DNA from 4 places in the Pseudoalteromonas sp. BSi20480 genome. Region 1 is predicted to be linked to each of the others. Evidence: predicted binding sites of a transcription regulator. Region 1 holds the regulator's gene; each other region holds the start of a gene.
What was found. Region 1 encodes sigma-54, which starts transcription at its own class of promoters, with help from an activator protein. Its sites were predicted from a motif close to GTTGGCACGNNNNTNGNNT; they were not measured.
Positions count from the first base shown of each region.

Region 2: the regulator sigma-54 is predicted to act here: its motif matches at 3,350-3,368, upstream of P20480_RS05520 (NarK family nitrate/nitrite MFS transporter).
Region 3: the regulator sigma-54 is predicted to act here: its motif matches at 3,292-3,310, upstream of glnA (glutamate--ammonia ligase).
Region 4: the regulator sigma-54 is predicted to act here: its motif matches at 1,557-1,575, upstream of P20480_RS13635 (TorF family putative porin).

Region 1 is NZ_BADX01000099.1:72,704-78,197, forward strand. Features, by position in the region: gene rapZ (RNase adapter RapZ) at 1-194, opposite strand, end outside; partial or broken gene ptsN (PTS IIA-like nitrogen regulatory protein PtsN) at 214-666, opposite strand; gene hpf (ribosome hibernation promoting factor) at 671-958, opposite strand; gene P20480_RS07670 (RNA polymerase factor sigma-54) at 985-2,484, opposite strand; gene lptB (LPS export ABC transporter ATP-binding protein) at 2,554-3,279, opposite strand; gene lptA (lipopolysaccharide transport periplasmic protein LptA) at 3,276-3,812, opposite strand; gene lptC (LPS export ABC transporter periplasmic protein LptC) at 3,802-4,356, opposite strand; gene kdsC (3-deoxy-manno-octulosonate-8-phosphatase KdsC) at 4,353-4,904, opposite strand; partial or broken gene P20480_RS18210 (KpsF/GutQ family sugar-phosphate isomerase) at 4,905-5,494, opposite strand, start outside.
Region 2 is NZ_BADX01000137.1:12,422-17,915, reverse strand. Features, by position in the region: gene P20480_RS05510 (alginate export family protein) at 1-24, opposite strand, end outside; gene P20480_RS05515 (bifunctional protein-serine/threonine kinase/phosphatase) at 34-1,773, opposite strand; gene P20480_RS05520 (NarK family nitrate/nitrite MFS transporter) at 1,783-3,252, opposite strand; gene P20480_RS05525 (HesA/MoeB/ThiF family protein) at 3,541-4,296, shown strand; gene P20480_RS05530 (ATP-binding cassette domain-containing protein) at 4,310-5,338, opposite strand; gene modB (molybdate ABC transporter permease subunit) at 5,340-5,494, opposite strand, start outside.
Region 3 is NZ_BADX01000022.1:1,496-6,989, forward strand. Features, by position in the region: gene ntrC (nitrogen regulation protein NR(I)) at 1-25, opposite strand, end outside; gene glnL (nitrogen regulation protein NR(II)) at 40-1,110, opposite strand; gene P20480_RS15470 (DUF4124 domain-containing protein) at 1,194-1,715, opposite strand; gene glnA (glutamate--ammonia ligase) at 1,830-3,236, opposite strand; gene typA (translational GTPase TypA) at 3,742-5,494, shown strand, end outside.
Region 4 is NZ_BADX01000047.1:1,261-6,754, reverse strand. Features, by position in the region: gene P20480_RS13625 (helix-turn-helix transcriptional regulator) at 1-93, shown strand, start outside; gene P20480_RS13630 (hypothetical protein) at 233-1,396, shown strand; gene P20480_RS13635 (TorF family putative porin) at 1,679-2,365, shown strand; gene P20480_RS13640 (Bor/Iss family lipoprotein) at 2,458-2,787, opposite strand; gene P20480_RS17765 (Bor family protein) at 2,784-3,095, opposite strand; partial or broken gene P20480_RS13645 (ABC transporter permease/M1 family aminopeptidase) at 3,267-5,494, opposite strand, start outside.

The DNA.
Region 1 (5,494 bases):
TCTTGCTCTTTTGGTAAATTTCGCACATCTATACTAACGGCAATTTTATCGTAGTTATCAGAAACGCTTCTTACCAAAGAAGGTAATAAATTTACTGGAATGTTATCTACGCAATAATAACCTAGATCTTCAACAACGCGCAAAGCAACCGACTTACCAGAACCAGAACGGCCACTTATGATAATCAACTCCATTAATCACCCTTTAAATTTGTTACGATTGGTCAACAATAATTTGATACAACTCAGCATCCGATTTAGCACAGCGAAGCTGCTTACAAAATTCTTTATTTTTAGTTTATCAGCTATCGTTGCTAGCGTCTTTAAATGCTGTTGGTTATCGCCTTCAGGTACGATGAGTGCAACAAAAATATCAACAGGGCGGTTGTCTATAGCATCAAAATTAATCGGTGTTTCACTAACTAACACCAATGCTAAAGGTTCTTGTGCGCCGCTCATTCGGCCATGTGGAATAGCAATACCTCTTCCTATCCCTGTGCTGCCTAGTTTTTCGCGGGTTAATAAAGCGCCCAAAATATCCTGTTGAGATAAATACGGTAATTTATCGTGAGCCAGCTCGCTAATAAACTACTAAAATTCTTTTTTTACTATTAAAAAGGACCGCAGCTTTACTGCAGTCCTGGCATATAAGTGAACTTAATTTCATCATATTAGTGTCGAGCAAGCTTCTCTTTGTGTTTAATTACTTGACGGTCAAGCTTGTCAATCAATGAATCAATAGCTGCATACATATCTTGATGTTCAGTGGATGCGAATAATTCAGCACCACTTACATGAATAGTTGCTTCTGCTTTTTGATTTAATTTTTCTATATCAAGAATGACATGAACATTATTAATATGATCAGAGTGCCTTTCTAGCTTCGCAAATTTGGTATTTATATAGTCTCTTAATGAATCAGTTAGTTCTACATGACGACCAGTTAAATTTAGTTGCATAAGCATTACCCTCTTTGTTTAGCGTCTTAGATCAGGCTCTTTCGCTGATTTGACGGTGGAATAGCCAGAGATTCGCGATATTTTGCGATTGTACGTCTCGCTACTTTAATTCCTTGCTCAGCCAATATATCCGCAATTTTGCTATCACTCAATGGTTTTGCTGAGTTTTCTGCTGCGATTAATTTTTTAATAAGTGCACGTATTGCCGTAGATGAACATTCTCCACCATTTTCGGTACTAACGTGGCTTGAGAAAAAGTATTTAAGCTCAAATATTCCACGCGGTGTGTGCATATACTTTTGCGTAGTTACGCGCGAAATTGTTGATTCGTGCATTTCTACCATTTCGGCAACATCATTTAAAACCATCGGTTTCATGGCTTCTGGCCCGTGTTCAAAAAAGCCCTGTTGTTGTTTAACAATACAGTTAGTTACTTTTAAAAGTGTATCATTTCTACTTTCTAAGCTTTTTATAAACCATTTAGCTTCTTGTAAATGTGAGCGAATAAATTGACTATCGCCGCTTGATTTAACTGTACGCGACATCGCTGCATATTGGCTGTTTACACGAATTTTTGGCATGCTGTCTGGGTTTAACTCTACAATCCAGCGGCCTTTAATTTTTTTAACTGACACATCAGGTATTACATACTCAGACTCTTCTCGTACTATTGTGTCTGCAGGCTTAGGGTTGAGCGTATGAATAAGTGTCATTACTTCTTTAAGCTCATCTTCTTTGAGCTTCGTTTTTTTCATTAATGTACGGTAGTCACGAGCAGCTAACAAATCAATGTGCTCGGTTAAAATCATTTTTGTTTCATCAATAAAAGGCGTGCCTTTATCAAATTGATTTAACTGAATACACAAACACTCTTGTAAGCTACGTGCCGCAATACCCACTGGGTCAAATAGCTGAATGCGCTTTAATACCGCTTCTATTTCGTCAAGTTCAACCTCAACGTCATCGTCGTTATCTTGATTAAAGCTCTCTAAAATCTCTTCGCAACTGAGTGTCAGTATGCCTGAATCATCCACCGCTTCTACAATAGCAATAGCGATGGCTTCATCTGTAGGGCTAAATGGCGTTAATTGTAATTGCCACATTAAGTATTCGTGAAGCGTTTCAGTTGATGCGCCCTGATATATAGACTCATCTTCAGGCATTGGGCCTGAAGATGATGCAGGGGCTGCACTCATATACTCATCCCAGCTAACATCCATTGCCATGTCGTCACTTACGGTATCTTTAGCAAGCGCTTCACCACTGTCTTGTTCATACTCGCTAGGGGCTTCATCGGCAGATACGGTTACTGTAACTTCATCGTTATCTGCTTTTTGCTCATTTTTGCCCGCAAGATCATCGGCATAGTCTTGCTCCTCAACCTCAAGTAATGGGTTGCTGTCGAGCGCTTCTTGTATTTCTTGCTGAAGATCCAATGTGCTTAATTGCAGCAAGCGAATAGCTTGTTGCAACTGAGGTGTCATTGTAAGTTGCTGGCCCATGCGCAGCTGTAGTGATTGCCTCATGTATCTCTAACAATCCTTTTAAGTTGTTATAGTTAATACTAGCAGATGCTTATAAATAAGGCGTAAATGTTACAGCCTAAATTGCTCGCCTAAATATACATCGCGTACAGTTTTATCATTTAATATGTGTTCAGGGGTACCAGAAGCAATCAGTTCCCCATGAGAAACAATGTAGGCTTTTTCGCAAACATCAAGGGTTTCTCTTACATTGTGGTCTGTTATTAATACGCCAATCCCACGGTTTTTCAGGTGTTCAATAATTTTTTTAATATCTAATACTGAGATAGGGTCAACACCGGCAAATGGTTCGTCTAACAAAATAAACTTTGGATCTGCGGCTAAAGCACGTGCAATCTCCACTCGGCGACGTTCTCCGCCCGATAATGCCATGCCTTTGCTGTCGCGAATGTGTTGAATGCTAAATTCATCTAATAGATTATTCAATGTATCTTCTCTGGCTTGTTTAGTGAGCTCCTTTCGAGTTTCTAAAATAGCCATTAAGTTTTGATACACTGTTAATTTTCTAAATATAGACGACTCTTGTGGTAAGTAGCCAATGCCTAATCTAGCACGACTGTGCATAGGTAAAAGCGTAATATCGTTATCATCGATAGATATTTTGCCTTTGTCGCTAGGGACTAAGCCTACAATCATGTAAAAGGTTGTTGTTTTACCTGCGCCGTTTGGCCCAAGCAAGCCTACAATACTGCCAGCTTTAACTTCTAAGCCCACATTTTTTACAACTTCACGGCCTTTGTAGCTTTTGGCTAGTAGCTCTGCTTTTAATGTGCTCATGGTTGGCCTTTGTCATTTTTTTTAGGCTCCACAGGCACTAAGATAGTGTGTACACGGTCAGTTGAGCTTTCATCTTTTTCGGCGCTAATAAGCTGCTGTTCTATATCGTAGGTAATGCTTTTAGCATTCATTTTTTGCCCAGCTTGAGATATCTCTGCATCTCCAATTAATGTTAAAAAACGCGTTGAAACATCGTATCTAACTTCATTAGCGCTGGCGCTCATTATTGTGCCGTCGGCTTGTTTTTCTTCAAAATATGCAGGCGTACCTGTGGCAATTAACAATTGCTTGTTGTCGCCTAGCTCATCGCGCTTGTGAACCTCAAGGCGGTCTGCGGTAATTTTTCTGTCGCCATGAATAATTTCAACATTTTTTTCAAAGATACCTACGTTTTCTTTTAGTTGACCCTCTTGTTTATCCGCACTAATCGAAATTTGATTTGCAGAAATTGGCGCTGTTGTTTCAGCGGCATTAGTACCTAATGCAAGTAAAAATGTTGGAATAATAAAGAGTGTTGATAGTTTATTGGTCATAATAAATAGTTCGCGTATGGTTAATTAATTTTATCACTTCGGTTTTTAAATCGGCTTCTAAGCCTTTACCGGTGATTTTTAAATTGGGCCCTGTAACAATGACAGGCTGCTCTGATTGCATCGTTAGTAATTTTATATCTACCTGAATGTTATCAGCATTAATTTTATCTATCATTGCGTTATCAGTTAAATTACTAGCAACAACGTTACCTTCTAATATTAGTTGTCTGCCTTCGTATAATGTTGCTTCATTAGCGTTAATTCGCCATGTTTGTTTGTCGTTGTATAGCGTAAAAATAGGTTTATCAAAAAAGGTAAACCCTAATTCTTGATATAGCTCCATTCGCGCTGCCGTTACTTTATGGCTGATTTTCCCATTTTCGTCATACGCTGTTTGTTTTAGCTCTATGGCTGTGTAATCGGGCTTTGCAATTATGTCTGCTTCGGTTTGTTGTGGTAAATTTACTTGTGTGAAATAAGGGTACCAAAGCCAAACCATACAGCTGATGAATAAAACGCTTAATATTATGCGCGCTGCATTCATGAACTAGTCCCTTTTGTGGTCAAAGGTTTGTTATTTTCAAGCATTAGCAGGTCGGTTAGTTCTCTCACTGCACCAAAGCCACCTGGCATTTGTGTTGTATAATGTGCTAAACGTTTTATTAGCGGATGTGCGTCATTTACTGCAACAGCAAACCCTACTAACTCCATCACTGGCATGTCTGGGCCATCATCGCCAATGTAGGCAATTTGCTCATCATTTAAATTGAGCTTTGTTTTTAGTTCTTCGTAAGCGAGTAATTTATTTTCTTGGCCTTGGTATATATGTTGTACTGTTAAGCTTGTCATACGCTGTTGTACTATTTTTGAGTGGCGTCCTGTAATTACCGCAACTTCAAAGCCACTATTAATTAGCGCTTTAATGCCAAAGCCATCTTTTGTATTAAATGCTTTGAGCTCTTCGCCTTGGTTACCCAAATAAATGCGACCATCAGAAAACACACCATCAATATCACAAATAAGTAGCTTTACTTTTTTTGCACGTGCTTTTGCGTCTTCACTCAATGGTTGATAGAGCTCTTCAAATTGCATTTATAATACTCCTGCTTTTAGTAAGTCTTGCATATTTAATGCACCAATAGGGTGGTTTTGCTCATTAACGATGATTAAACCATTAATACGCTTTTGCTCCATAATATTAAGTGCTTCAGCGGCCAAAATATCTTGCGTTGCCGTTGTGCAGGACTTGGTCATTACAACATCTATTTGTGTTGTATGTATATCAATTCGTTGTTCTAAAATACGACGTAAATCACCGTCGGTAAAGAGCCCTACAAGTTGTTGCTGAGAATCAACTATGGCTGTCATGCCTAAGCCTTTTGCCGACATTTCTATCAGTGCATCTTTTATAGTTTGAGTAACGTTAATAATAGGTGTGTTTTTACCGCTATGCATGACATCTTTTAGGGTCAGCAGTAAACGTTTACCTAAACTGCCGCCGGGGTGAGATAGCGCAAAGTCATCAGCTGTAAAACCGCGAGCTTCTAACAGTGCAACCGCCATGGCATCGCCCATTGCAAGTGTTGCTGTTGTGCTTGCTGTAGGGGCTAAGCCTAACGAACAGGCTTCTTTTTGTACTTTTATGCAAATATGTACGTTTGCAAGCGTTGCCATTGTTGAGC
Region 2 (5,494 bases), on a different contig from region 1:
TAAGTTTTTTTTATGATTTAACATGTTTATCTCTTAGTTTTTAATTATGAGTACACACACCAAGGCTATAAATAAACACAACGAAATACTTTTCCAGACTAAAACCGGATCGCGTTTCATTATTGAGTCTTTCGGGGCGGTACTTTTTAAATGTGGATTAGGTTTATTGATATCGCTTATAAATTCAGAAAATGCGTGGTATCTGAATTCAGGTTTGGGAGCCAATGCTTTCATTAAAGCCTGATCTAACCAAAACGGGATATCTGCTCTGTGTTTACGAATACTAGTGTATTGCCAGTGACTATAATCTTTTGGTACATGATTATGCGCGAGTGGCTGATACGGCAATTTTGAACATAATAATTCGTACGCAACAACGCCTAGCGAAAATAAATCACTCTTAAAATCGGCGTGCATAGTGATAAGCGTCTCTGGTGCGGTGTAATCTACCGTACCTTGCGGGCAATCATCTGCAATTTGCTTTACCGACTCATCCATAGCCGCAACACTTACCGTGCCGTAATCGATTAATGTTACTTTGCCGTGAGCGTCTATCATCACGTTATCGAGTTTTAAATCGCGATGCACCATATCCAAACGCTGAAATGCTCTGAGTGCTTGTACTATTTGTTCAATAATACTACGCACTTGGGTAATTTCTGGATGCGGCACATCATGCTTCCAATCACTCAATGTTTGCCCGTCCATGTATTCGCAAATATGATATAAAAATCGGCTTTGCGATTGCGTATTTAAAACCTTCATTACATTGGGATGATTAATACGCTGCCCTACCCAGCCTTCTCTTATAAAGCCTTGTAGGTAGTGCACATCGTCTTCAAAATTTACCGAAGGCGCTTTTAATACAACCGGCGGCGTATCGGGTGTTTGTTGCACTAAATAAATATGCGAGCGGCTACTAGCGTGTAATTCACGGATAACAGTAAAGTCATCAATTTTTTGGCCAACTTTTAACGGTGGCGGAATTTTTCGCCTAGTTAAAGAGTGATATAACTCGTCTAAATTTTGTTTTGCAATACTATTAACTTTTACAAGTAAGCAGCTTACGTTGTCGTCACTGCCTCTTGCTATGGCAAGCTCTGTGACTGCTTTTGCTGCGTGCTCTAAATTAGTATGCTCATCAATTAGCTTTTGTATATCACTGTATGGCAACACATCGTGTACACCATCGCAGGTAAGTATATAAATATCATCAGCTTTAAGTTCAACTTCGTATACATCAATTTCTTGATGAAGCTGCGCGCCTAAAGCTCGCGTTAGAGTATCGTTTACTTTATGGTCGCGTGTTATCGCCTCCATACTTTTTGCACGTAACCGCGTAATTCGGGTATCACCTAAATGAAAAATATAACCCGTGGCCGATTTTAAAATAAGCGCTGTAAACGTGGTCATCCAATCTGCTTGGCGCTGGCCAAGGTGATTGTAGTTAACCGATTGCGAATAAAGCCACTGATTTAAACTGGCCAATACCTTAGATACCGACTTTTTAACGGCCCAACTTGGTGGTGTATTTAAATACTCATTTATAAAGTGCGTTACCGATAACTGCGACGCTTGTTTAGCATTTCTTGCTGATGAACACCCATCGGCCAAGCAGGCAATAACCCCTTTTGACTCTTTTTCTTGCGCTTGAGTATTAAGAGCAGCAAACGCATCTTGGTTTTCGGTTTTTATACCTTTGCTACTGTGCCCACCAAACTCAACGTTAAGTTCGTTTGTAAGTGCGCTGGCTTTTTGGGTTTCATCAAACATATGTATGCCTTAAGTCACAGAAATAAGTTCAACGGTGCCATCTTCGTTTACTTCTGTGATGTGGCCATCGGGTTCTTTCATGAAAAGTAATGCACCTAAGCCTAATAATGCACTTGCCGCAATAATCATAAAGAATGTTTGGTAATCAACTAATGAGAGCGCCGTTAAATACACGACAGCTCCTACATTGCCGTAGGCGCCCGTCATACCTGCAATTTGACCCGTTAAACGGCGTTTAATAAGTGGCACAGCGGCAAATACAGCGCCTTCCCCCGCTTGCACAAAAAACGAACACGCCATGGCAGCAGCAACTGCAAGCCAAAGCGGCCAACTAGCGTCAACTAAGCCCATAACAAAATAACCTACAGCTAAGCCTGTGGTAAGTACAATAAGTGTTTTACGACGACCCATTCTATCTGAGATCCAACCACCACCCGGGCGAGAAGCTAAATTCATGAACGCATACGCTGATGCAAGTAAGCCTGCGTATACCATATCAAGGCCAAACACCTCACTAAAAAATAATGGCAACATAGATACAACGGCAAGCTCTGAGCCAAACGTTGTAAAATAAAGAATATTTAAAACGGCAACTTGTTTAAATTCGTAACGGTGTGATTCAGGAACAGGTTGCTTAAAAATATGGCCGTTTATGTCGTACGTTTTATAAACTTCGTAAAGATAAAGCAGCACCAAAAATACATATGTACCAATAACAAAATTTTCAGAAAGTAAATTTGCACCAGTAGGAGAAAGCTTCCAAGTAAGTAGTGCTAAAGCACCGTACATAGGTAGCTTCATTATAAGAAGTAGTACAAAGTCGCCTTTGCTGGTTACTTCCATTGCTCCTACTTTTTTTGGTTTAAAGTAAGTGCCACCTTTTGGCGTGTCAGTTACGCTGATGTACCAAATAACACCAAAAATGACACTTAATACACCGGTTAGGCCTATCGCATAACGCCAGCCATCGTCACCGCCAAACATAAGCGCTAATACAGGCAATAGCATTGCAGCAGCTGCCGAGCCAAAGTTACCCCAGCCACCGTAAATACCTTCTGCTGTACCCAACTCGTTTGCCGGGAACCACTCGCTCACCATGCGAATGCCCACAACAAAACCCGCACCAATAAAGCCAAGTGCAAAACGCGCGATAGCGGCTTGCTCAAACGTGGTGGCCATCGCAAACATAAAACATGGGATGCTACATAAAATCAGTAATGATGCATAAACGATGCGAGGCCCAAATTTATCAGTTAACATGCCCACAACCACGCGAGCAGGAATGGTTAGTGCCACATTTAAAATAAGCAGCGTTTTTACTTGTGCCATAGTAATACCTAGCGAACCCGCTATAGCGCCTAATAATGGCGCATGGTTAAACCAGACAAAAAATGAGATAAAAAACACCATCCAGCTTAAATGCAATATTTTCATTTTTCCGCTAAACGATATGAGATTAAACCCAGTACTCGGTTGCATGTTATTTTTCCTTAGTTACGTTTGTAGTTATTTATAGCAGTTACTACTTTGTTATTAATTAAACCGCTGCATTTGTTAATTTCACGTTAACCATGCTGAGCAATTAGTGAGCCAATAATTTATTTATTTAAAAATCATTAACTTATGTTTTTTCTAATTCGTTATAATTTTCATTTGCACTGTTAAGGTAATCAAAGTGAGCACTAACAGTGCAATTACTTTTAACCGCGTTCTTGCCCACATATTCTAAAAATTGCTATTGTGTATAAAAATAATGAGAAGCCGCTAATGACTAAACCAGCCCTGACTTACCAACAACAACTACGTTACTCGCGCCACATAATGCTTCCTAAATTAGATATAGAGGGACAAGAAAAAATATGGCAATCTCATGCGCTTATAGTCGGTTTAGGTGGCTTAGGCTGCCCGGTTGCTCAGTATTTAGCTGCCTCTGGTGTGGGTACGTTAACGCTTGTAGATAACGACGTGGTTGATGCTACTAACTTGCAAAGGCAGGTGCTTTATAAACAAACGGATGTAGGGTGCTTAAAAACTCACGCCGCCAAAGCGCAGTTAACTAGCTTAAATGATGAAATAGATATACATACAATCGATGTATTTTTAGATGAAAAGTCAAAGCTTGACGAGCTATTAAAAAATATTGATATAGTCATTGATTGCTCTGATAACTTAACTACACGTAATGTATTAAACACAGCCTGTTATAAAACAAAAACCCCACTAGTATCGGGCGCTGCAATTAGAATGGAAGGCCAAGTTGCCTGTTTTACAATGCAAGAAAATAGCCACTGTTATGAGTGTTTATCGCAGTTTATGTCTGATCAAACACAAAGCTGCTCAGAATCAGGCGTGCTATCGCCCATTGTAGGATTAATTGGCAGTATTCAGGCCACTGAAGCGTTAAAAATGCTTGCTGGATTACCAAGCGGGTTGAGCGAACATTTACTGCTGGTTGATGGTTTAAGTATGGAGTTTAGTCGCTTTAAAATCACAAAAAACAGTCATTGTGCTACGTGCAGCTAAAACCCACTTTACATTACTCTAGATTATGAATAGTCGCATAAAGTGTATCGCCTACTTTATAGTTTTTTTGATCCCATACTCTTGGTGAAAGTAAGCAATACAAGCTTTGCCCGTCTACATCTAGCGTAAGTTGCCATGTTTTATCTATAAGTTCTGCACTGTGCAGCGTAGATATTAAAACATTGCTGTTATTTGTGTTTAATGGCATTTCTGCACTTACCGATATTTGCTCACACTCTAATATAAGTTTATTTCCTTGCTCTACAGCGCTGGGTAATGCAAACAGCTGCTGCTCGCTTTTGTGGAGTTTAAGCAAATACACACCGTATTTTTCATCAAATGTAATGATTTTAAAGTTAATTAAGCTCAGCGGTGCTTGTTTATTATTAGCGTAAATAGCTTTAGCCACCTGCGCACTCGGGCCATGGTTAATTACTTTACCCTTATTAAGCTGCACCAGGGTATCGCAACAAAATAATAGTTCTTTTAACGAGTGGCTCACTATAATAAATTTAATAGTAAACGTTGCCGCCAATTCACTTAATGTTGAGAGTGTTTTAAAGCGCAGCGGCCAATCAAGTGCGCTAAATGGCTCATCTAAAATAATTAATTTTTGACCTGCCAACAACGTCCGTGCAAACACCACCCGTTGGCGCTCCCCGCCAGACAAGCTTTGAACGTTGCGTTTAAGTAAGGGGTGTAACTCAAGAGCATCAATAACTTTTTGTTCAGTTAAGTCAGTTTGCCTATTAAAACAATGCTTTTGTGTAAACGCTAAATTACCTGCTACATCCAAATGCGGAAATAATGGGCAAGATTGAACTTGCAACGTAACACCGCGTTGTTCAGTTGGTAAATGATGTACCGATTTATCATTTATATAAACACTCTGCTCACCTTCAAGGCCACTGATACAACGTAGCAAGGTGGACTTACCCGAGCCCGATGGGCCAAAAATTCCCGCAATAGTAAAAGATTCAAGGTGAAGGTTTATGTCTAAATCAAAGCTATTTAGCGATTTATAAAGGGCTAACTTAATCATATTATTGCTTAACCCCCACTATGCTTTTATTAAATTTAAATAACAGCACTAAACACGCAAATGAAATAGCGAGTAAAATAAGCGAAAGCTGATGCGCCGCTGCATAGTTTAACGACTCTACATGGTCGTACAAAGCAATAGAAACAACCTGTGTTT
Region 3 (5,494 bases), on a different contig from region 1:
CATCTACAAGCCAAACTGTTTTCATGGCAACTCCAAACATTAATCTGCAAAGGGCAGATAGATATTAAATTCAGTATGTCCAGGCCAGCTATCACATTCAATATAGCCATCGTGCTGATCAATGAGCGTCTGTGCAATCGAGAGTCCAAGCCCTGAGCCACCTTCTTTGTTGGTGATCATAGGGTAGAACAATGTTTCACGTATGCTGTGATCTATGCCTGGTCCGTTATCAGATATTTGGATCAACAAGGCTTTTTTAGGTGCCTTACCTGGACGACGGTGTTGATGATTAATACGCGTTTTTATTTTTATCTCACCACCCTCAGTAAGCGCCTGCTGAGCATTACGAACAATATTTAAAACCACTTGTTGTATTTTACTCTGATCAATAAACACATTAGGGATACTAGGATCGTAATCTTTTTTTAATTCGATATTTGAACAATTATCGAGTGTGCTTAACTTCACTACCGATTCTAACGCTTGGTGTATATTAACGTAAGATTTTTGTGGCAGTTGATTAGGCCCTAAAAGTCTATCTACTAGTTCACGTAATCTGTCTGCTTGCTCAATGATGAGCTCAGCGCATTGATTTCTTTCTTGCTGATCAACCTCATATTGCAATAATTGCGCCGCTCCGCGAATTCCACCTAAAGGATTTTTAATTTCGTGTGCCAAGCCTCTTATTAAGTTACGTGCTGCTTGGTATTGATGCATTTGATTTGAAGCTTGATCGTGCTTTATTTCATCGTCCGTTTGACGACATTCTAATAAAATATACGCAGTACCTTTAAAGTTAATTCGCCTTGAATTAACACTTACTTTGGCATGGCGAGAATCGCTAAAGACTACGTCAGCTCTGTGTTGTTGGCAATCAACGCCATCAATTAATGAAAACTGCGCGATGCGTTTTAAGTCAATTGAATGGTAATTAAAAAGGGTATCAAAGGGCTGTTCGAGTAAGCGTTTAGTGGCAAGCCCAAGTAACTCACTGGTACTGGTATTGGCATAAAAAACGGTAAAATTTTTATCGAGAAGCATAACTGCCGTTGTTTGATTTTGCCATATGGCATCAAGCAGTTCGGGGCTAAAATTTTTGTTATTAATCATGTTTGCACCATTTTAGTGCGCAGGTGTTTACAGGCCAGGTTTTATCTTAAATGAGCTGCTGCGCCTAAGTATTAAGTTTCGCTTTAATTGCTATGGATTTTGCCTTTTCTGCGCATATTAAATATACGTGGCTCGCTCACAGCGATAATTTGGTTTTTCTCGTTAAACAGTCTTAGTTGAAGCATATGTTCACCGGCTTCAACATCAGCAATTGCAAATACTGAGTTATTTATTGCAGGGCCGTTTGCTTCTCCATTAACAAGCAATTGAATGGTATAGCCTGCTTTAAAGCTCGGCATTACGCGGCTGGTGACGTATATTGTGCCGGTATTTTCATGAATGGTTTGATTGTGTTCAGGTGACGTAATGGCAATACCAAACCCTGTTTTTTTAGTATGGGATTGGCTGCTGAGAGTCGCTATATCTTTAGCGGGCATAGTTAAGCTTTGGCTAGAGAGTTTTACCTCTGTCGCACCTTTACGCGGTGTATCTGAAAACACTAAAACGCCGTTTTGATCTTTCCAAGCGTAAATTCTTTTTTCACCCGCATAACCATAATTACTTAATCCTAAAGTAATCATTAGCAATAAAATCTTACTATTCACCCTGCTACCCTGCAATTTTTATGATTGCTTAACTTTAGTGGAGTTTGATTTAATTTACCATTAAAAAAGCCCGCTAAGCGGGCTTGAGAACACACATTCTTTTACAGTGTCAAATTAACAGCTGTAGTACATTTCGAACTCAACTGGGTGAGTTGTCATGTTAAGTTTTTCAACTTCTTGACCTTTAAGTGCAATGTAAGCATCGATTAGGTCGTCAGTGAAAACACCACCTTGAGTTAAGAACTCGCGGTCAGCACTTAATGCATCTAGTGCTTCACCAAGTGAAGATGCAACTTGTGGAATTTCTGCTGCTTCTTCTGCTGGTAAGTCGTATAAATCTTTATCCATTGCATCGCCAGGGTGGATCTTGTTTTTGATACCGTCAAGGCCAGCCATAAGCATTGCTGAGAAAGCAAGGTATGGGTTAGCTGTTGGATCTGGGAAGCGTACTTCGATACGACGACCTTTCGCAGATGGTACTACTGGGATACGGATTGAAGCAGAACGGTTACGTGCAGAGTATGCAAGCATTACAGGTGCTTCAAAGCCTGGTACTAAACGTTTGTACGAGTTAGTTGATGCGTTAGCAAATGCGTTAATAGCTTTAGCATGCTTGATAATACCGCCAATGTAATAAAGCGCTTCTTCAGAAAGACCGCCGTATTTATCGCCAGCAAACAAGTTAACACCGTCTTTAGCTAAAGACTGGTGACAGTGCATACCAGAACCGTTATCACCAACAATTGGCTTAGGCATGAATGTAGCTGTTTTTCCGTACAAATGAGCCATGTTATGAATAACATATTTCATTTCTTGGATTTCATCTGCTTTTAAAACCATGCTGTTAAAACGCGTAGCAATTTCGTTTTGGCCTGCTGTTGCTACTTCGTGGTGATGTGCTTCTACTACTTGACCTAGCTCTTCAAGTACTAAACACGTAGCTGAACGCCAATCTTGTGAAGAATCTACAGGTGAACAAGGGAAGTAACCGCCTTTAACACCTGGACGGTGACCAGTGTTACCGCCTTCATAATCTTTATCTGAGTTCCATGCCGCTTCTACAGCGTCAACTTTGTACATTGAACCAGACATGTCTGATTTGTATTTAACATCGTCAAAAAGGAAGAACTCTGGCTCTGGGCCAAATAATACGGTATCAGCAATACCTGTAGAGCGCATGTAATCTTCAGCACGTTTTGCAACAGAACGCGGGTCACGCTCGTAGCCTTGAAGTGTAGAAGGCTCTACAACGTCACAACGTACGATTAATGTTGTTTCTTCAGTGAAAGGGTCAAGTTTTACTGATTCAGCAACAGGCATTAAAACCATATCTGATTCGTTTATGCCTTTCCAACCAGCAATTGAAGAACCGTCGAACATTTTACCGTCTTCGAAAAAATCTTCATCAACTTGGTGATGAGGAATAGATACATGTTGCTCTTTACCCTTTGTATCAGTAAAGCGTAAATCAATGAACTTAACGTCATTTTCTTTAATAAAATCTAAAACCGATTGTGACATGTGTCCTCCAACTATTGGGTTTTATTATTGCTGCATAATTGCTTTGGGATTTATTAAGCTGATTTTGTGCCATTTTTATAACTCTATGTTTATAGGTTAAAAAAACTTAGTTGCTACAATGTGGGGCATAAAATAGCACCACTATGGTGCGGTTAAAGTCCACTTTGGTGCAGGTTATGTGCACTATAATTTGTTGTTAATTTAATCGCTCGAAATCAGCATAACCTAAATGCAAAAGAGTGCCAAAAATATCGTATAAATAGTGTAAACTGCATTTTTGAAAAATAATGACAATTTATTTCATATAATTGTCATATATAAAACAGATACTTAGTAAAAGTATTGAGAAAGTTTTGAAATTTGTATTGGATAAACTTTCATCCATGTCATTAATGAGGGATAATATGCGCCCTTTTAAATCCTATGCTTGGACATCTCGTGAAAACGCAGATGAGTGCGTAGATCTTGCAGGATCATTGAGAATTTAATTTCTCTGAGTAAATATATGAGCATCGAACAGTTAAGAAATATAGCGATTATCGCGCACGTTGACCACGGTAAAACAACTCTGGTTGACAAACTACTTGAGCAATCAGGTACATTAGAAACACGCGGCGGTAACGAAGAGCGCGTGATGGACTCAAACGACATTGAGAAAGAACGTGGTATTACCATTTTAGCTAAAAACACAGCTATCTCTTGGAATGATTACCATATCAATATCGTAGATACCCCGGGACACGCCGATTTCGGTGGTGAAGTTGAACGCGTACTTTCGATGGCTGACTCAGTATTATTACTTGTTGATGCTCAAGAAGGTCCAATGCCACAAACGCGTTTCGTAACGCAAAAGGCATTCGCGCAAGGCTTAAAGCCAATCGTCGTTATCAATAAAATTGATAAGCCAGGTGCACGCCCAGATTGGGTTATGGATCAAATCTTTGATTTATTCGATAACCTTGGTGCAACTGATGAACAGTTAGACTTTAAAGTAATCTACGCATCAGCTATCAACGGCTGGGCAACATTAGATTTAGACGAGCCATCAGACAACATGGAACCTATGTTCAAGATGATCGTTGACGAAGTATCACCACCGGATGCAGATCCTGAAGGTGACTTCCAAATGCAAATCTCTCAGCTTGATTACAACTCGTATAAAGGTGTAATCGGTATTGGTCGTATTAAACGTGGTTCTGTTGCGACTAACCAACAAGTTACAGTTATTGGCGCTGACGGCACGACTCGTAACGGTAAAATTGGTTCAGTACAAAGCTACTTAGGCCTTGAGCGTATCGACACTGATAAAGCTTATGCTGGTAACATCGTTACTGTAACAGGTTTAGGTGAGCTTAAGATTTCTGATACGCTTTGTTGTCCTAACAACGTTGAAGCATTACCACCACTAAGTGTTGATGAGCCAACAGTTACAATGACGTTCTCTGTAAACAACTCACCGTTCTGTGGTAAAGAAGGTAAGTTTGTAACATCACGTAATATTCGTGAGCGTTTAGACAAAGAATTAGTACACAACGTAGCACTTCGTGTTGCAGATACTGACAACCCAGATAGCTTCCGCGTATCAGGTCGTGGTGAATTACACCTAGGTATCTTAATCGAGAACATGCGTCGTGAAGGTTATGAGCTTGCTGTATCTCGTCCAGAAGTAATCCTGCGAACTGTTGATGGCGTGTTAGAAGAACCGTATGAAACACTAACGATTGACTGTGAAGAAGAGCACCAAGGTTCTATCATGGAGCAAATTGGTCTTCGTAAGGGTGAACTTACTGACATGGCACCAGATGGTAAAGGCCGTATGCGTATGGACTTTATGATCCCAAGCCGTGGCTTAATCGGTTTCCAAACTGAGTTCATGACACTTACTTCGGGTTCTGGTTTACTTTACCATACGTTCGATCACTACGGTCCGCACAAAGGTGGCGAGCTAGGTGTTCGTAAGAACGGCGTAATGATTGCAAACGCAACAGGTAAAGCACTTACTAACGCATTATTTAACTTACAAGAGCGCGGCCGTTTATTCATCGGTCACGGTGTTGAAGTTTATGAAGGTATGGTTATTGGTATTCATAGCCGTGATAACGACCTAACAGTTAACGCGCTTAAAGGTAAGCAACTTACTAACGTTCGTGCATCTGGTACAGATGAAGCACAAACATTGACACCACATCTGAACTATTCACTTGAGCAAGCGCTTGAGTTTATTGCTGATGATGAGTTAGTAGAAGTTACACCTGAGA
Region 4 (5,494 bases), on a different contig from region 1:
CGATTTACGCCATCGGTCATTATAGCCCTTAAAATCGCAGCTCATTTTCACGCATCAGTTGAAAGCCTCTTCATATTAGAAGAGACTGATTAATAACCGAGCTGGTTAGATTAACCCCGATTTTAAACACCATAATAATGCAGCGCGCAGGACAGCGCTGTTGTTATTAGTGTATTTGAGCTAAAATAAACAATGCTAATACATATATATAAATCCGGAGTATCTACAAGGCATGAAAAAACTGCTAATTTCACCGTCAAAAATGACACTAGGCGAGCAAGAAAATCAAATCTATCAGAACATTCTGAAACAATCTTCAGAATTAAGCCTTAACCTTATGGCCGTGAAAGTAGAAAACCATCCTGATGATTTTTTACCTTGGTGTTACGAGCTATTAAACGCAAGCAGAGACCGTATTAACTACGATTTACTTGAGCCGCAACAGCTACCTGTTCTGAAAAAGCTGCATGATCAACTTATTTCAGCTATTAGCTTTTTACAAGTTAAAACGCTTCGTGTAGCCCCTTGGCCTGTGGTAAGTGTATTTATAGAGCAACATAAAGACGTTATTGCACTTGATGAACAACTTCGTTTAGCAAGTTACGTAAAAAGTATTCGTGAGCAATCATTAAAAGACATGATCCCTGAAGACCTTCTTGCTTTTACTGGCAAGCATATGGCTTCACTAGATCCAAGCACTTACGATTTTGATGCTGAGTGGTTTGCATCAACTAAGAGCGCTAAAGTTTTCCACCAACTCATTGGTGATTTACCGGGTGCGTTTGATGAAGCACTGGCTAATATTCCTCTTGAAGGTGATATTACCCATTACGAGTACCAACAGTTTGTAGCTGCTTATAGCAAAATATTTACTGATAGCAGTGAAAAGCCAACACTTGCTCCGGCAACAAGACTACTTGCAATGCGTCGCCCTGATATTTTTACGCCAATTACAAATAGCCGTTTAGACGCGTTATGCTCAGCGCTTGCGGTTACTAAACTCAAAAATAGTGATTTTGAGCGTTACTGGCAAGATATTGTAAAAGGCATTCAAGCTATGTCATGGTACAAAATGGCAAATGCTTCAAATGAACTAGAAGAGCAACTAGTGTCAATTAAAGCGCTTATTCCGTGCTTTTTTTACTACGCGGATAACAAAACACCAGATAGCTCTAACTATATTAAATTACTTAATAAACCAAAGCGTAGCACCACTAAAACGGGTAAAACACAACGCAGAGGTAAAGAGTCTGCTGAAATTTTAGTTGACCGCGCTTTGGCTGCCGATGATATTCCTGAGCATATTCGTAGCAAACGCGACTCAATAATCAGCGAAGTTCAAAAAGGCCGCAGTGTAAACGAAACAATTAGTCTAATGCGCACCATATTTGGCTAAATAATTCTAAACAAGCTGTACTTTCATGGTGCAGCTTGATTATTTTATGCACCAGCGATGTGCGATAAAATATTTTTTCCGCATAATCTAAAGCACCCACCCCAAACGCAAGTCATTGTTAATAAAATATAAAATTTAATTTTAAAACAAAATAAACCAAGCTGGCACACACAGTGCAATTCTATTCTCAGTTAAACAATAAAAACGCATAAATCAAAAGGCTACGGTACTTCATAATAAAAAGCCTTCCTATGCAAAAAATCATATAACGGGAAATGGAACATGTTAAAACTAAAAAAAACAATCGCTTTTAGCGCCGTGGCATTAATGGCTGCAACGTCACTTACATCAACAGCAGTAAATGCTGAAGTATCTGCGAATGTAGCAGCTACCTCAAATTACTTATGGCGTGGACAAGAACAAACTGGCGGCGACGCTGCTATTTCTGGTGGTATTGATTACGCTGACGAATCTGGATTTTATGCTGGTACATGGGTATCTAATGCATCTTGGGCTGACGAAATGACCTACGAGCTAGATTTTTACGCAGGCTTTGGTGGCGATATTAGCGAAGGTGTTAGCTACGATGTAGGTTACATTTATTATGCTTACCCAGACGCGGCATCAAGTGCAGATGCTGATTTCTCAGAAATTTACGGTAGCATCAGTGTCGAAGGCTTTACCTTTGGTGCATCAGTGCTTGCTACATCTGCTGCAAGTAGCGACGGTACAGACTTTGGTGATTCACTTTATTTGACAGCTGATTACGGCTTTGCCGTAGGCAGCAATGGTACAGAAATGGCTTTACACATAGGTCATTATTCTGGCGATTTTATTGGTGACGAAGACATCATTGATTACGGTGTGTCTGTATCAAAAGATGGATTCACATTTGGCGTATCAGACACTGATATGGACGAGTCAGATGTAAAAGTTTACGTTGCTTACGCTGTAGACTTCAGCCTATAAACAAACATGTGTTACTTGCTGCAACTGAAGGGCCATTTGGCCCTTTTTTAGCACCTAGCATCTTTTCTTTGTATTGGGTTATATTTAAATTATTACTCAGCTTTAAAAGGTACCTTAGTGCAGCTCACTTCAACTGTTTTAGGGTACCAAGCCGGGCCTATCTGATTAACTACAACCTCCGCTACTCCATTACTAAATGACTTATACGTGTGCACCGTTTGCCATTGCCCTTGTGGGCAATGCTCACTTAAGTCAACCGCATCAGATCCTTCATACAAAGCTAAAGCAAAATTATGATGCCACTGAGAACTATTGTGCGACTGGTTATTAACTTTTTCAGGTACACCATTATCAAAGTAAATATTTGTGCAACCAGTTAACATAGCAAAAGTAATACTGCCTAAAATTAATTTAAGATTCATAACGCCTCCTGCGTATTTTGCTCTTCACACCATACCTTTATGGTATGTGGTGAATAAATGCCTAGCGTAATTAAACCCAACGCACCATCGCTAAATGTTTGTTGCGACTGCATTTGAGCCGCTTGTGTATCTGTACAAATCTGTTTTACATCCACACGTTCCTCTCCTACTAATCCCCATAAATAAAATGGACGGCTATCTTCGTAGGTCGCTTTACTTGTAATTTTTGCGATAGCGTGTGGCTGTATGGTAACCGCAGAACAGGCGCTTAAGCCTAATACTACAAACCCCATTATTAATGATTTCATGTTTGTCCTTACTTGGTACTCACTTTCAGTAAATAAACCTTACAGTAAACCAGTAAAATAATGAGTAAAAAGCTGTGCGAAAAATGTAGCCAGCCTTACAGATTTCAAACAGTTTTTTACACAAAAAAAGGCCGCAAAATTGCGGCCTTTGAGTAAATGTGCTGTCAGCTATTAAAACTTAGCTAAGTTATTTACGTTATCTTTATCAACCAGTTTTACGTACGGATCGACTCCTGCAAATAAAGGTTTTTCTTTTACCTTTAACTCAATAATATTAGTACCCGTTACTATTTGATGTTTTTGTGAGTAAATCACAAAATCTTCAGCGAGTAGATTTTCAGGATCGTCACTAAACAACACAATATCAATTAACTCATCGAGTGGCTGCTCTGTTTCTTCACCTTGACCATCAGCACGTTGCTTAACAGCTTCAACGTTTAACGTAACACTGTAAAAGCCCTCACTGTCGGCTTCGTCTGAAATCGAAACCTCTTTCATTTCCAGCTCATACAAAGTGATATATTTAAACTGATCGTCAATAAAGTTTTGCTCAGCTTGGGTTGCGTCTTGTTTTAAATAACTTAGTAAATCAAGTGTTGTTGGGTATGGCGTTGACTGATATCTAAACTCATTTAAAAATGCCTTAAGTGCAGCGTTTAGGCGTTTTTCACCTAGGCGATCATAAATCGCCATCATAACAACAGATCCTTTATTGTAATGAAGGTATTGCTGAGCCTGGGTTTTATATAGTGGCATCTCTTCAAACGCTTCTCCAGTACGGCCCATTAAGTACCTATCTAGCTCGTATTTTAAAAACTTACGTAGCTTTTCTGGGCCAAAGCGTTTTTCAAGCACCATAAGCGCACTGTATTGTGAAAGCGTTTCAGACATAACTTCACTCCCCTCTACATTGGCGCCTGATACTTGATGACCCCACCATTGATGCGCTACTTCGTGTGCAGTTACGTAATAAGGCAGGTCAATTTTACTTTCATCCCTTGAGTCTGTAACAAAACCAATGCTTTCTGAATAAGGAACAGTATTAGCAAAACTTTGCGCAAATGAGCGATAGCGAGGAAATTCAATAATACGTAATTGCTTATGCTGATAGGGGCCAAATGCTTGTGTAAAATAATCTATCGAGTCTTGAACCGATTCAATCATGCGGTCAACATTCCACGCATGACTTTTATGGAAATAAACCTCAATATTTACACCATTATGCTCAACCTTTTTACTTTCCAATTCAGCCGACTGCACCGCATAAAAATTTATAATAGGTGCATCCATTTCATAAACAAAGGTTCGGCGCCCATCTTTTACGCTTTCACTTTGTAAATAACCAGGTGTAATCGCAAATTGCGATTCATCGGTCGTTACCCTGGCCCTAAAGTTAATAAACCCAGTAGCTTGACCAAAATCACTTTGTGTATAGTACTGGCTATCTTCAAGTTTATTTGCTCGTTCTAGCTCTGGTAAGTCATGTTTACGGCGCTTAAATTTATCAGCCACCTGTAAACCACGGTTGTACCCAAAGTTAGGAAAAAGCTCCCAATTATTAATAAACGTACCATTAGCCACTAACTGTGTATCGGAGCCACTATCGGTAAAGCCTGTATGCTCGCGAGTGACAGACAGCTGCCCTTCTCTTACCTCGTCTGGCATAAGGGGCTGATCAAATTCAAACCATGCAGAATAAAGCGCTGGTAATTTTTCAACAATTTTACCGCCAGCCATCGTTACATCCCAGCTTTTGGCGTGTTGCGGTGAGGTGATCAATACTCGCGAAATTGGCTCATTAGATGTATTAGTAAACTTAATTTTTGCAACTGCACTTAAAGCACGCTTTTTAGGGTAAATATCAACAGTTAAGTCAACATCGGTCACCATAGGCACTGCTAAATCTTTATATTGTGCAAACTGTTTTTCATAGCTTACTTGCTTGTCTTGAAACGCATCGCTTGTGATAAATTCGTTTAAAACACGCGTATTGTGATAAATGTTATAACCTGCACCAACAAACACCAGTGCACTAACACAAACAATTACTTGCCCCTTTAACGACATATTATAACGAAGCATAGACAGGCGTGTACGCAGCGTTTGTGAAGGTCCTCTATGCCATAACGCAAATCCTACAATAGCCAAAACAAGACTTAACGCGCCCCAATACAATGTGTACCAATGCGCTGCTTGCAAAAAGTGTCCATAGCCGTTTATATCAGAGTACGGTACGCTACTGCTTTTCGAAAAATGATACATATGGTGTTCAAATCCATACGAATCCATTACCATTTGCACTATGTAGTACAAAATAAATAACCCCATTCCTACATATTTATTTGGGCTAATAATTTGTAAAAAGAAGGCAAGCACCGTAAGCATAATTAACGGTAAAA